3 regions of the Paraburkholderia largidicola genome follow, and region 3 is predicted to be linked to each of the others. Evidence: predicted binding sites of a transcription regulator. Region 3 holds the regulator's gene; each other region holds the start of a gene.
What was found. The regulator LexA, encoded in region 3, represses DNA repair genes until DNA is damaged. The targets are predictions, from matches to a motif close to ACTGTATNNNNATACAGT.
Positions count from the first base shown of each region.

Region 1: PPGU16_RS04260 (PA0069 family radical SAM protein) is a predicted target of LexA. The motif match lies at 1,665-1,682, and genes of this name have one in related genera.
Region 2: recA (recombinase RecA) is a predicted target of LexA. The motif match lies at 1,557-1,574, and genes of this name have one in related genera.

Region 1 covers NZ_AP023174.1:951,426-955,578, reverse strand. The annotation lists gene PPGU16_RS04265 (NINE protein) at 18-485, shown strand; gene PPGU16_RS04260 (PA0069 family radical SAM protein) at 494-1,639, opposite strand; gene PPGU16_RS04255 (Lrp/AsnC ligand binding domain-containing protein) at 1,750-2,238, opposite strand; gene PPGU16_RS04250 (D-amino acid dehydrogenase) at 2,405-3,691, shown strand; gene PPGU16_RS04245 (acyl-CoA dehydrogenase) at 3,758-4,153, opposite strand, start outside.
Region 2 covers NZ_AP023174.1:541,043-545,195, forward strand. The annotation lists gene PPGU16_RS02375 (sensor histidine kinase) at 1-649, opposite strand, end outside; gene PPGU16_RS02380 (response regulator transcription factor) at 659-1,429, opposite strand; gene recA (recombinase RecA) at 1,666-2,742, shown strand; gene recX (recombination regulator RecX) at 2,750-3,544, shown strand; gene PPGU16_RS02395 (DUF2889 domain-containing protein) at 3,715-4,153, shown strand, end outside.
Region 3 covers NZ_AP023174.1:1,964,177-1,968,329, reverse strand. The annotation lists gene PPGU16_RS08760 (universal stress protein) at 1-126, shown strand, start outside; gene PPGU16_RS08755 (DUF2939 domain-containing protein) at 163-810, opposite strand; gene PPGU16_RS08750 (hypothetical protein) at 929-1,273, opposite strand; gene lexA (transcriptional repressor LexA) at 1,301-1,951, opposite strand; gene PPGU16_RS08740 (sulfate ABC transporter substrate-binding protein) at 2,297-3,355, shown strand; gene cysT (sulfate ABC transporter permease subunit CysT) at 3,461-4,153, shown strand, end outside.

The DNA.
Region 1 (4,153 bases), 1.0 Mb from region 3:
CCCTGTCGCTCACGTTCATGGCCACCGTCGCTACGCATAACTCGCGCTTTCGCTCCAAGACCCTTACCGCCGCGCTCGCTTTCTTCTTCGGCACACTCGGCGCACACCGCTTCTATCTGTACGGTTTGCGCGACGTGTGGGGCTGGGCGCACCTCGTTGGAACGATCATCGGGATTCCTGGCTTCATGCTGCTAGCCGCGACCGAGCGCGCCGCGATCATGGGCTGGATTCTCGCGTTCCCCGGCGCCGTGTCGATGCTGGCCGCCTTTCTCGCGGCGATCGTCTACGGTCTGCGCCCAGATGAGAAATGGGACGCCCAGTTCAACGCGCACACCGGCCAGCAGAGCCGTTCCGGCTGGACCGTCATCTTCGTCGTGATCTTTTCGCTGCTGATCGGCGCATTCCTACTGATGACGGGACTCGCGCTATCGTTCCAGACCTACTTCGAATCTCAAGTCGAGGCCGCAAAAGCGATCTCGCAATAAGGTCGCGCTCAGAAAAGACTCAATTGAGGCGTGTCGGGTGCGGCCGGTTTAACCGGCTTGGGCAACTCGACCCGCTTGAAATGCGACATATCGAGAATGCCGTGATTGCGCGCATTGAGACCAAGCCGCCGCACCGCGTTCGCAAAGCGCTGCTTGAGCAGATCGGCCCATAGCCCTTCGCCTTTCATGCGCGTCGAAAACGACGCGTCGTAGTCCTTGCCGCCCCGCATATCGCGCACGCGGTTCATCACGCGCTCGGCGCGGTCGGGGAAATGCGCTTCCAGCCAACCCTTGAAGAGCGGCGCCACTTCCCACGGAAGACGCAACACGATATAGCTCGCGCTCGTCGCGCCCGCTTCCGCGCAGGCCTCGAGTACGCGCTCCATGTCCTGATCCGTGACGAACGGGATAACAGGCGCAATGCTCACGCCCACCGGTATGCCTGCGTCGGTCAACGTCCGGATCGTCCTGAGGCGCCGCGCGGGCGTGGCGGCGCGCGGCTCCAGCGTGCGGGCGATGTCGGCGTCGAGTGTCGTAATGGTGATGGCAGCCATCATCAGCCCTTTCTCGGCCATCGGCGCAAGCAGATCGATATCGCGCTCGATCAGGGAGTTCTTGGTGATCGCGGCGAACGCCTGGTTGTGCTCGCTCATGACCTGGATGACGCGTCGCGTCAGCTGGAGGTCCCGCTCGACGGGTTGCCATGCGTCCGTATTCACGCCCAGCGCGATGGGTTCCGGCACGTACGATTTCTTCGCCATTTCGCGCACGAGCAGTTCCGGCGCATTGACCTTGGCGTAGATCCGGCTTTCGAAGTCGAGCCCCGGCGACAGGCCGAGATAGCTGTGCGTAGGCCGCGCGAAGCAATAGATACAGCCATGCTCGCAGCCGCGATAAGGATTCAGCGACACGCTGAACGGAATATCCGGCGACTGGTTATGCGTGAGGATGCTTTTCGCGCGTTCTTCGAATATCTGCGTGCGCAACGCGGGACGCCCGCTTTCCTCTTCCGACGGCGCGATCCAGCCATCGTCGACGGCCTCGCGCTGATCGACTTCGTAGCGGCCCTGCAGATTCGTGACCGCGCCCCGCCCCTTGCGCGGAGCGGGCGGCGCGATTGGAAATTCGGGAATGTCTCGGTCGTAGTCTGTCACGGCACACGTCGAAGCAACGCTGAATACTGTACAAATATACAGTGTTTACCGCGTTTGTCGAGCGTGACTTTCGGGGCCGGGTCAACCGCCAGGGAGCCCCGCCGTAAGCGTCATTCGCCTACGGCAATGTTCAGCGTTTCCTTGATTTCCTCCATCACGACATAGCTCTTCGACTGCACCGCGCCCGGCAGTTGCAGCAGGATGTCGCCAAGCAGCTTCCGGTAGTCCGCCATTTCGCCGATGCGCGCCTTGATCAGATAGTCGAAGTCGCCCGACACCAGATGGCATTCGAGCACCTCGGGAATCTTCTGCACTTCTCGCCGGAACTGGTCGAACATGTTGCCGCTCTTGTGATCGAGCGTGATCTCGACGAACACCAGCAGCGCCGCGCCAAGCTCCGCCGGATTCACGCGTGCGTGATAGCCCGTAATGACGCCGTCGCGCTCCATGCGCTTGACGCGCTCGATACACGGCGTCACCGAAAGACCCACCTGCTCGGCCAGTTCCTTCATCGCGATCCGGCCGTCCTGCTGGAGGATTCTCAGGATCTTGTGATCGAGTTTGTCGAGCGCTCGAATCGGCTGACGCTGTGTACGCATGGTTTTTACTGAAAATCTGAAAAATACAATAACAAAACCTACCACGACGCAAATAGTATAGCGGTTAACACTAGGCATTCGGCATATCACCTCGTCAATCGAACAAAAGCACGAAGAAACGAGGTTTTCCATCACGCCGCGGCCTTCCGACCTTTATGGAGCAGCTATGCGAGTCGTCGTTCTGGGCAGTGGCGTCGTTGGGGTAACGACCGCCTATTATCTTGCGCGCGCCGGTCATGAAGTCACCGTGATCGATCGCGAAGCAGGTCCTGCGCTCGAAACGAGCTTTGCCAACGCCGGCCAGATTTCACCGGGCTATGCCGCGCCGTGGGCGGCGCCGGGCGTGCCGCTGAAGGCCGTCAAATGGATGTTCCAGAAGCATGCGCCGCTCGCCATCCGGCTCGACGGCACGCAATTCCAGTTGCAATGGATGTGGCAGATGCTGCAGAACTGCACGTCCGCGCGCTACGCCGTCAACAAGGGCCGCATGGTGCGTCTCGCCGAATACAGCCGTGATTGCCTCCAGGCATTGCGCGCCGAGACGGGCATCCAGTACGAAGGCCGCACGGGCGGCACGCTGCAGCTGTTCCGCACGCAACAGCAACTCGATGGCGCAGCGAAGGACATCGCCGTGCTCGAAGACGCGAACGTGCCGTACGAACTGCTGATGCCGAACGACCTCGCGCGTGCCGAACCCGCGCTCGCCGCGACGTCGCACAAGCTGACGGGCGGTCTGCGCCTGCCGGGCGACGAAACAGGCGATTGCCAGCTGTTCACGACGCGCCTCGCCGCGCTCGCCGGGCAACTGGGCGTCAAGTTCCGCTACAACACCCCGATCGACGCGCTCGCGATGGAAGGCGATCGCATCGCTGGCGTGAAGTGCGGCAGCGAGATGGTGCGCGCGGAAAGCTTCGTCGTCGCGCTGGGCTCGTATTCGACGAAGTTCCTGTCGGACATCGTCAAGATTCCGGTGTATCCGCTCAAGGGCTACTCGATCACGGCGCCGATCGTCGATGCCGGGTCGGCGCCCGTATCGACGGTGCTCGACGAGACGTACAAGATCGCGATCACGCGTTTCGACGACCGGATTCGCGTCGGCGGGATGGCGGAGATCGTGGGCTTCGACAAGAAGCTGAAGCAGGCGCGCCGCGAGACGCTCGAGATGTGTGTCAACGATCTGTTCCCGGGCGGCGGCGATACGTCGAAAGCGACGTTCTGGACGGGCCTGCGTCCGATGACGCCGGACGGCACGCCGATCGTCGGCCGCACACCCGTGCCGAACCTGTTCCTGAACACGGGACACGGCACGCTCGGCTGGACGATGTCGTGCGGCTCGGGCCAGCTGCTCGCCGATCTGATCTCGGGCAAGCGTCCGGCGATCCAGTCGGGCGATCTGTCGGTGCATCGCTATCTCGGCGAGACGACGGGGCAGACTCGTCCGGCTTACGCCTGATTCGGTTCCACCTGATGCAACAACGGCGCCTTCGCGGCGCCGTTGTTTTTTCTGCCTTCGACGTCGTCAGAACTGATCTTCCGACAATGCGAGCACGCCCTCGCCGCCCTTCGCGCTGGTAATCGACGCTTCCAGCGCCACCGCCTGCGGCAGCAGATGTTCCGCGAAGAACTGCGCGGTCGCGATTTTCGCGCCGTAGAACGACGGGTCCTGCGCGTGTTTCTGTTGCGCCGCCAGCATCGCGCGCGCCATCTGCCAGCCGCCCAGCACGATGCCCGCGAGCTTCAGATACGACACGCTGCCGGCGAATACCGCGTTCGGATCGCTCTTCGTATTCGCGACGACGAACGCGACGGTCGACTGCAACGCATCATGTCCAAGTGACAGATGTTTTTGCATTGACTGGAACGCTGCGCCCTTGTGCTGTTTCAGTGCTTCGACTGTCTGCGCGATCTGGGCAAG
Region 2 (4,153 bases), 1.4 Mb from region 3:
TCGCGAGCGGGAGGATCACGAACTGCGGCAGGATCACGCCCTTGATGATGTCGTTGGCGAGCGCGCTGCGTTTGTCGAGCGTTTCGGCCACCTGCACGAGCACGGGCTGCGCGCCCGGCGTCTGCGGAAACTCGACGGTCGTGTAGGCGACGCGGATGTCGTTGCCGCGCACCATGTCGTCGCGAAACTCGACGATGCCCGGCTGCGGCCGGTCTTCCTCGCGCGGCAGCGGCATGTCGCGGTCGCCTGCCACCAGCTCGCCGCGCGTGCCGAGCACCTGATAGAACACGCTATCTATATTGTCGGCGCGGAGAAAGTCACGCGTCGAATCGGGCAGCGTCAGCTCGGCGATGCCGTTGACGGGATGAATCTGCCGCGCGAGCACATAGGCGTCGGTTTCGAGCGCGCGATCGAACGGCCCGTTCGCAATCGACTTCGCGACCAGATATGTGACGGCCAGGCTCATCGGCCATAGCAGCAGCAACGGCGCGAGCATCCAGTCCAGGATCTCGCCGAACAGCGAACGCGGACGCGCCTCGGCAGCCGCCTCGGTTTCATCGGGCGGCGCGAAAGGATTCGCGTAGCGCGCGTCGCGGACTTCATCGAGATCCGCCGCGTGCGCCGTGGCGCGCGGTGCGCGGACGGACATGGAACGCCTTTACTTGAAGTAGTGGCTTGCGGGCATGGCAGCGGGCGCGTCAGAAGGCTCGGACTGCTGCGCCGGCGTCTGGGGCGCAGCCTGACTTCCCGTTTGCGCGGCCGGCGCGGCCTTCTCAAGACAGTAACCCAGCCCGCGCACAGTGATGATGCGCACGCCGCTCGGTTCGATCTTCTTGCGCAGCCGGTGCACGTAGACCTCGATCGCGTTGTTGCTGACCTCTTCGCCCCATTCGCACAGGTGATCGACCAGCTGTTCCTTCGACACCAGCCGCCCGATCCGCTGCAACAGGACTTCGAGCAATCCTAGCTCACGCGCGGACAGATCGATAACCTGCTCATTGGCATAGGCAATCCGGCCGACCTGATCGAACGACAGCGAGCCGTGCCTGACGACGGTCGGGCCGCCGCCCGCGCCGCGCCGCGTGAGCGCACGCACGCGCGCTTCGAGTTCGTTCAGCGCGAAGGGCTTGGCCATGTAATCGTCGGCGCCCAGATCGAGGCCTTTTACGCGCTCGTCGACGCTGTCGGCTGCCGTCAGGATCAGCACGGGTACGTTCGAATTGCGCGCGCGCAAACGCCGCAGCACTTCGAGGCCGGACATTTTCGGCAGGCCCAGATCGAGGATGACGAGGTCGAAAGTCTGCATCGACAGCGCGGTATCCGCTTCGGCTCCCGTCTTCACATGGTCAACGGCGTATGCCGATTGGCGGAGTGATCGGACGAGACCGTCCGCGAGTATGCTGTCGTCTTCGGCAATGAGAATTCGCATGATGCGCCCTGCCCGGCCGGCACCGGGGCGCTCCGGCGCACAGCGTCTCCGAAAAATTTTTGTCGGTAGTCGGTGTTGTCCGATTGCACATGTGGACGTCCGCATGCGAATCGGGCTTGCCAAGACTACTGTTTTTTTATACAGTGTCTGCGTTTAGCGTGCTGGTTGGTCGAACCGGGTTCACAACGGCCTGCACACCTGCCTCAGACGCCGTTCATCATAGCAAAGGACGATTCATGGAAGAAAGCAAGAAAGGCTCGGCTGGACTGACTGCGGAAAAAAGCAAGGCACTCGCGGCCGCGCTTGCGCAGATCGAAAAGCAGTTCGGCAAAGGGTCGGTCATGCGGCTCGGCCAGGGTGAGGCAGTCGAAGATATCCAGGTGGTCTCCACGGGATCGCTGGGCCTCGACATCGCGCTGGGCGTTGGCGGTCTGCCGCGTGGCCGTGTGGTGGAAATCTACGGGCCGGAATCGTCGGGTAAAACCACGCTGACGCTGCAGGTCATCGCCGAAATGCAGAAGATCGGCGGCACGGCGGCGTTCATCGACGCGGAACACGCGCTTGATATTCAGTACGCGCAAAAGCTCGGCGTGAACGTCAGCGACCTGCTGGTCTCGCAGCCGGACACGGGCGAACAGGCACTCGAAATCGCGGACGCGCTGGTGCGTTCGGGTTCGATCGACATGATCGTGATCGACTCGGTGGCGGCGCTGGTGCCGAAGGCCGAAATTGAAGGCGAAATGGGCGATTCGCTGCCGGGTCTGCAGGCGCGTCTGATGTCGCAGGCGCTGCGCAAGCTGACGGGCACGATCAAGCGCACGAACTGCCTCGTGATCTTCATCAACCAGATCCGCATGAAGATCGGCGTGATGTTCGGCAACCCGGAAACCACCACGGGTGGTAACGCGCTGAAGTTCTACGCATCGGTGCGTCTGGACATTCGCCGTATTGGCTCGATCAAGAAGAACGACGAAGTGATCGGCAACGAAACCCGCGTGAAGGTCGTGAAGAACAAGGTGTCGCCGCCGTTCCGCGAAGCGATCTTCGACATTCTCTACGGCGAAGGTATCTCGCGTCAGGGCGAAATCATCGATCTCGGCGTGCAGGCAAAGATCGTCGACAAGGCGGGCGCCTGGTACAGTTACAGCGGCGAGCGCATTGGTCAGGGCAAGGACAACGCGCGTGAATTCCTGCGCGAGAATCCGGACATTGCACGCGAAATCGAAAACCGTATCCGTGAGTCGCTGGGCGTGAATGCGATGCCGGCGGGCGCCGCCGTCAGTGCCGACGAGGAAGTAGGCGAAGAGGAGTAATCGTCGCGTGATACGCAAGGGCCGCTCCGCTTCCTCGACTCCGGGCGCAGGACGCAGCGCGGGCGGCCCGCGTGACGACGATGCATTCGAATCGTCGTCACGCGTGTCTTCAAGCTCGTCTGTTTCTACCGCAGCATCGTTTTCAAGCGACTCGTCATCCGACAGCTTCGATCCATTCGAATCGTTCGATGCGCATGATCGTGCCGCCGGCCTGGGTGCCGCTTCGCGTGACCGCCCGAATGCGAATGCCGGCAGCGAAGAAGTCGCCGAGGAAGTCACCTATACGCGCTCGCGTCGCCAGCCAGGCGAAGGCAAACCCGCTGATACAGCGAGCCGCGCTTCACAACGTCCAACACGCTCTCTCAAAGGCCGCGCGCTCGGCTATCTTTCGCGCCGCGAATACAGTCGCGCTGAGTTGTCGCGCAAACTCTCGCCGTACGCGGAAGAGGGCGAATCAATCGACGCATTGCTGGATTCGCTCGAAAGCGAAGGCTGGTTGTCGAATTCCCGTTTCGCCGAAAGCCTGCTTAACCGGCGCGCGTCGCGCATGGGGGCGGGCCGCATCGTCAATGAGCTCAAGCGTCATTCGGTCGGACAGGAACTGGTCGAAGAAGTCAGCGCGCAGTTGCGCGAAACCGAACTGGCGCGGGCGCAGGCCGTCTGGCGCAAGAAGTTCGGCACGTTGCCTGAAACGCCTGGCGAACGTGCCAAGCAGGCGCGCTTTCTTGCAACGCGGGGTTTTTCTCAGGGAATCATCGGGAAGATTCTGAAGGGAATCGACGAAGACTGGCCGTCGGAATAATGCGGCACGCAGTGCATACCGAAATGACGCACTGCACGAAACACCTCGCCGAAACGCCATCCCCAAGGCGGCTCAAACCCGCCCCCGTCAAGCCTCTGCGGGCTTCGGCCAGTCTCAAATACCCAGTATGCTAAAATTCAGGGGTTCTTCAATCCGGCCTTTGTTCTCGCATGCCGCTTTCTCCACCAGTGTCCCGACAGTTGCGCCATCGCCGCGCAATCCGAGCGGAGGCATTTGAGCGTGAAGATGGCCTGTGGGATATCGAGGCATGCCTCACCGACGAAAAGCCACGTGACGTGACGCTTGCGTCGGGTGTCCGGCCGAACGGCTCGCCGATCCATGAACTCTGGCTCCGCATCACGATCGATCGCAAGCTCAATGTCGTCGACGCTGAAGCGTCGTCCGACTGGGTTCCGTATCCCGGTCTGTGTGAAGCCTCCAATCCCGCCTATCGTGCCCTCATCGGGCTCAATCTCTTCCATAACTTCCGTCGCGATGCTGCCCGTTTGCTGGCCGGCACGGCTGGCTGCACGCATCTCACCGAGTTGTGCGCAATTCTGCCCACTGCCGCCATCCAGGCGTTCGCAGGCGACGTGTGGAACACGGATA
Region 3 (4,153 bases):
CGCTGCCGCACGGGGCTGTCGCGCTGGTGGATGGGCGCGGGCAATACGCCGCTGCTTGACCGCGTCTCGTGCAGCATTCTGGTTGCGTGCTCGTCGGCGGCTGAAGAGGAACAGGCGGCTGCGTGACGCAGCCGCCGTCGGCGCACGTGGCGTGAAGAAGCGTCAGCCGTTCAAATCCACGGCTGACAGCTTCCAGGTAAAGAGTCCCTGGCGAAGGAAGATCGCTGCATAGCGCGTGTCGCCGACGCCGTGCTGATAAGTCACGACGAATTCATTGACACCGCGGTAGCCCGCCGTGGTTTGCGGCGGTTGAGGCGGCGTGTTGCCGTTGGCGTTAGCCTGGCTCGACGCAGGCGCAGGCGCAGGCGTTTGTGGCGAATTGGGCGCCGGATTGTCTGCTGGCGCAGCGGGCGGCGGAGGCGGGCGCTCGCCCGGTTCGCCGCGTGGTGGAATGCCGTTGAGCAACGCGGCGACACCATCCGGCGTCGCATAGGCATCGACGAGCGGGCCTATCAATGCAACACCGATCATCGCGCCGATGGCGGCAAGCGGATTGCCGTTGTGTTGCACGTCGAGCCGGCGCGTCAGCAATCCCGTGACCTGTAACTTGAGGCTGTCGCGCAGCGCCGGGTAATCGACGTACGCATTGACCGTGTCGACATCGCGGGAATCGGCGGCGCGTTTGAGCCGGTCAAGTGCGATATACGGCGATGCGTACGCATAACCCAGTGCAGCCACGACGACGATCACGATCAACGCGATCAGAAGTGGCCGACCCACCCGGCCTTTCATCTTTACCAGACCTGCCATTGTGCAGAACGCTCCGTTTTCAATGTCGATCAGGTGTGGACCCGATCGGCACTGAAACGATCCCACGAGTTTGCAAGCAAGCGTTTCCGGACGTCGATATCAAGCGCATGCGGCGCGCTCACGCCGCCTGTTGGGCCAGCTGATCGCCTTGCTCGGCAATCGCGCGATCGATCATATTGCAGACGGCGTCCACCGTGCCGACCATGATGAGCCGCGACGACCCGTGATAGACCCGCACGGGTGCGCGCCGCGCCGGTTCCGCATTGAGGCCCGAGTTCAGCGACACGCGCGCAAACGCCGGCTGCGCGGATGGCAGCGCCTGGGGTTCTTCATCGAACAGCGATGCCGTGCGGCCCGCGACGTTCGACGCAAGCGCCGTCAGCGAACCACAAGGGACAAGCTCGCGCAGATGGCGCAGACGACCGAACTGGCGAAAGGGCAGCAAGCGGGCAAGGCGTTCCATGAGTCTCTCCAGACAGTGTTCAGCTAATTAGAATTCAGTCGGCCGGATCAGCCCGACCGCGATGCCTTCCAGCGCGAACTCCGCGCTGCCGGCCTGAACAAAAATGTTTTCGTAATCGGGGTTCTCGGCGATCAGCTCGATACCGTTGGGCCGGCGCTTCAGGCGCTTCACAGTCACGTCGTCACCCAGACGCGCGATGATGATCTGGCCATCTTTCGCTTCGCTCTTCTTCTGTACGGCCAGCAGATCGCCGTCGAAGATGCCCGCGTCGCGCATCGACAGGCCGCGCACCTTCAACAGGTAGTCGGGCTTGCTCGAGAACAGCGACGGGTCGCACGTGTATGTCTGCGAGATATGTTCTTGCGCGAGGATCGGGCTACCGGCTGCCACGCGACCTACGAGCGGCAGTGACAACTGCATGATGCTCGCGTGCGGCAGCGTGAACTGGTGCGGGGAATCGTCCTGGCCCGCAAGCAGACGGATGCCGCGCGACGCGCCCGCCGCCAGCTCGATCACGCCTTTGCGCGCCAGCGCCCTCAGGTGTTCTTCCGCCGAATTGGCGGAGCTGAAACCGAGCTCGGCGGCAATCTCGGCCCGCGTGGGCGGGAAGCCCGTGCGCTCGATGGCGCGGCGGATCAGTTCGAAAACCTGCTGCTGACGTGCGGTGAGTTTGGTCATGGCGCCACTGTATGGATAGACAGGTGACTGTATTTTTATACAGTATTCGGCGCATTTCAAGCTTTACTTTAAGTTCGTCGCGCCGGGTGTCGTGTGAACGTCGAAAGCCGACGCTGTAACGGCCTAAAGAACGCGTGCACGGACGCAAACCATTCCTTTACCACTATTGCGTATTAAAAAATGAAGAAACATTATTTTTAATGATGAAGCCGCCCGGATAGACTGGCCTCCATTGATGCAGCAGCAACGCCCGCGCAGCGGCAGAGGCGCTTGCCGCTTGCGCAGCAGCGAAACGCGGCAATCAGCGGAAAACAGGCAGTCACACCAACAAGACGGAGAAGGTCGATGGGCATTCGGATCACGGGGTTGGCAGGAGCACAGAAGGCAAGGCGCAGCAGCGCGAAGCGACTGGTCGCGGCGCTCGCGTTGGGCGCAGCGTCGGCGGTCGGGATGATCGCGCAGGCGCATGCGGATACGACGCTGCTCAACGTTTCTTACGATCCGACCCGCGAGTTGTACCAGGACGTCAATCAGGTCTTCGGCAAGGAATGGAAGGCGAAGACGGGCGAGTCGGTCACCTTCAAGCAGTCGCACGGCGGCTCGGGCGCGCAGGCGCGTTCGGTGCTCGACGGCCTGCAGGCCGACGTCGTGACGCTTGCGCTCGCTTACGACATCGATGCACTCGCCAACAAGGGCCTGATCGACAAGAACTGGCAGAAGCGCCTGCCCGACAACGCGTCGCCGTACACGTCGACGATCGTGTTCCTCGTGCGCAAGGGCAACCCGAAGCACATCAAGGACTGGGACGATCTGGTGAAGCCGGGCGTGTCGATCGTGACGCCGAACCCGAAGACCTCGGGCGGCGCGCGCTGGAACTATCTGGCGGCGTGGGCGTACGCGGCGCATCTGCCGGGCGGCAACGACCAGAAGGCGAAGGAATTCGTGTCGAAGCTATATAAGAACGCAGGCGTGCTCGACTCCGGCGCGCGTGGCGCGACGACGAGCTTCGTTCAGCGTGGCATCGGCGATGTGCTGATCGCATGGGAAAACGAGGCGTTCCTGTCGGTGAAGGAATTCGGCACCGACAAGTTCGAGATCGTGGTGCCGTCGGCGAGCATTCTGGCCGAGCCGCCCGTCGCCGTGGTGGACAAGGTGGTCGACAAGCACGGCTCGCGCAAGCTCGCCGACGCATATCTGAACTTCCTTTATAGCGAGGAAGGCCAGGAGATCGCCGCGAAGAACTTCTACCGTCCGCGTTCGAACAAGGTGCCGGCCACGCTGACCGAGAAGTTTCCGAAGTTGAAGCTGTACACGGTCGACGACTCGTTCGGCGGCTGGACGAACGCGCAGAAGACGCACTTTGCCGATGGCGGTGTGTTCGATTCGATCTACCAGCCGCAGTGAAACCACGCAGCGGCCATGTTTGAACAAAGGCGCGCCCTCGGGCGCGCTTTCGGCAATGGTGCGACGGCACGCGTTGCAACGCATAAAACCTGAAAGAGCTTTCGCATGACGACGTTGACCTTTCGCAAGCCGAGCGCGATACCCGGCTTCGGCCTGACACTCGGCATCACGCTGGCGTATCTGAGCCTCGTGGTGCTGATTCCGCTCGCGGCCACTTTTCTCAAGACGGCTACGCTCGACTGGAGCCAGTTCGTGCGCGCCGTCACGTCGCCGCGCGTGCTCGCGTCGTACCGGCTGACGTTCTTCTCGGCGCTCGGCGGCGCGCTGATCAACGCGGTGTTCGGCTTTCTCGTCGCGTGGGTGTTGGTGCGCTACGAGTTTCCGTTCAAGCGCATCGTCGATGCCGTCGTCGATCTGCCGTTCGCGCTGCCTACATCGGTGGCGGGCATCTCGCTCGCGGCGATCTATTCGGGCAATGGCTGGGTCGGCCAGTTTCTCGAACCGCTCGGCATCAAGATCGCGTTCACGCCGGCGGGCGTGCTGGTCGCGCTGACCTTCATCGGCCTGCCATTCGTCGTGCGGACCGTGCAGCCCGTGCTCGAGGAGTTCGAGCGCGAGCAGGAAGAGGCGGCCGCGTGCCTGGGCGCGTCGCGCTGGCTGACGTTCCGGCGCGTCGTGTTTCCGTCGGTGTTTCCCGCGCTGCTGACGGGTTTCGCACTGGCGTTCGCGCGTGCGTTGGGCGAATACGGCTCGGTGATCTTCATCGCCGGCAACGTGCCGATGAAGTCGGAGATCACG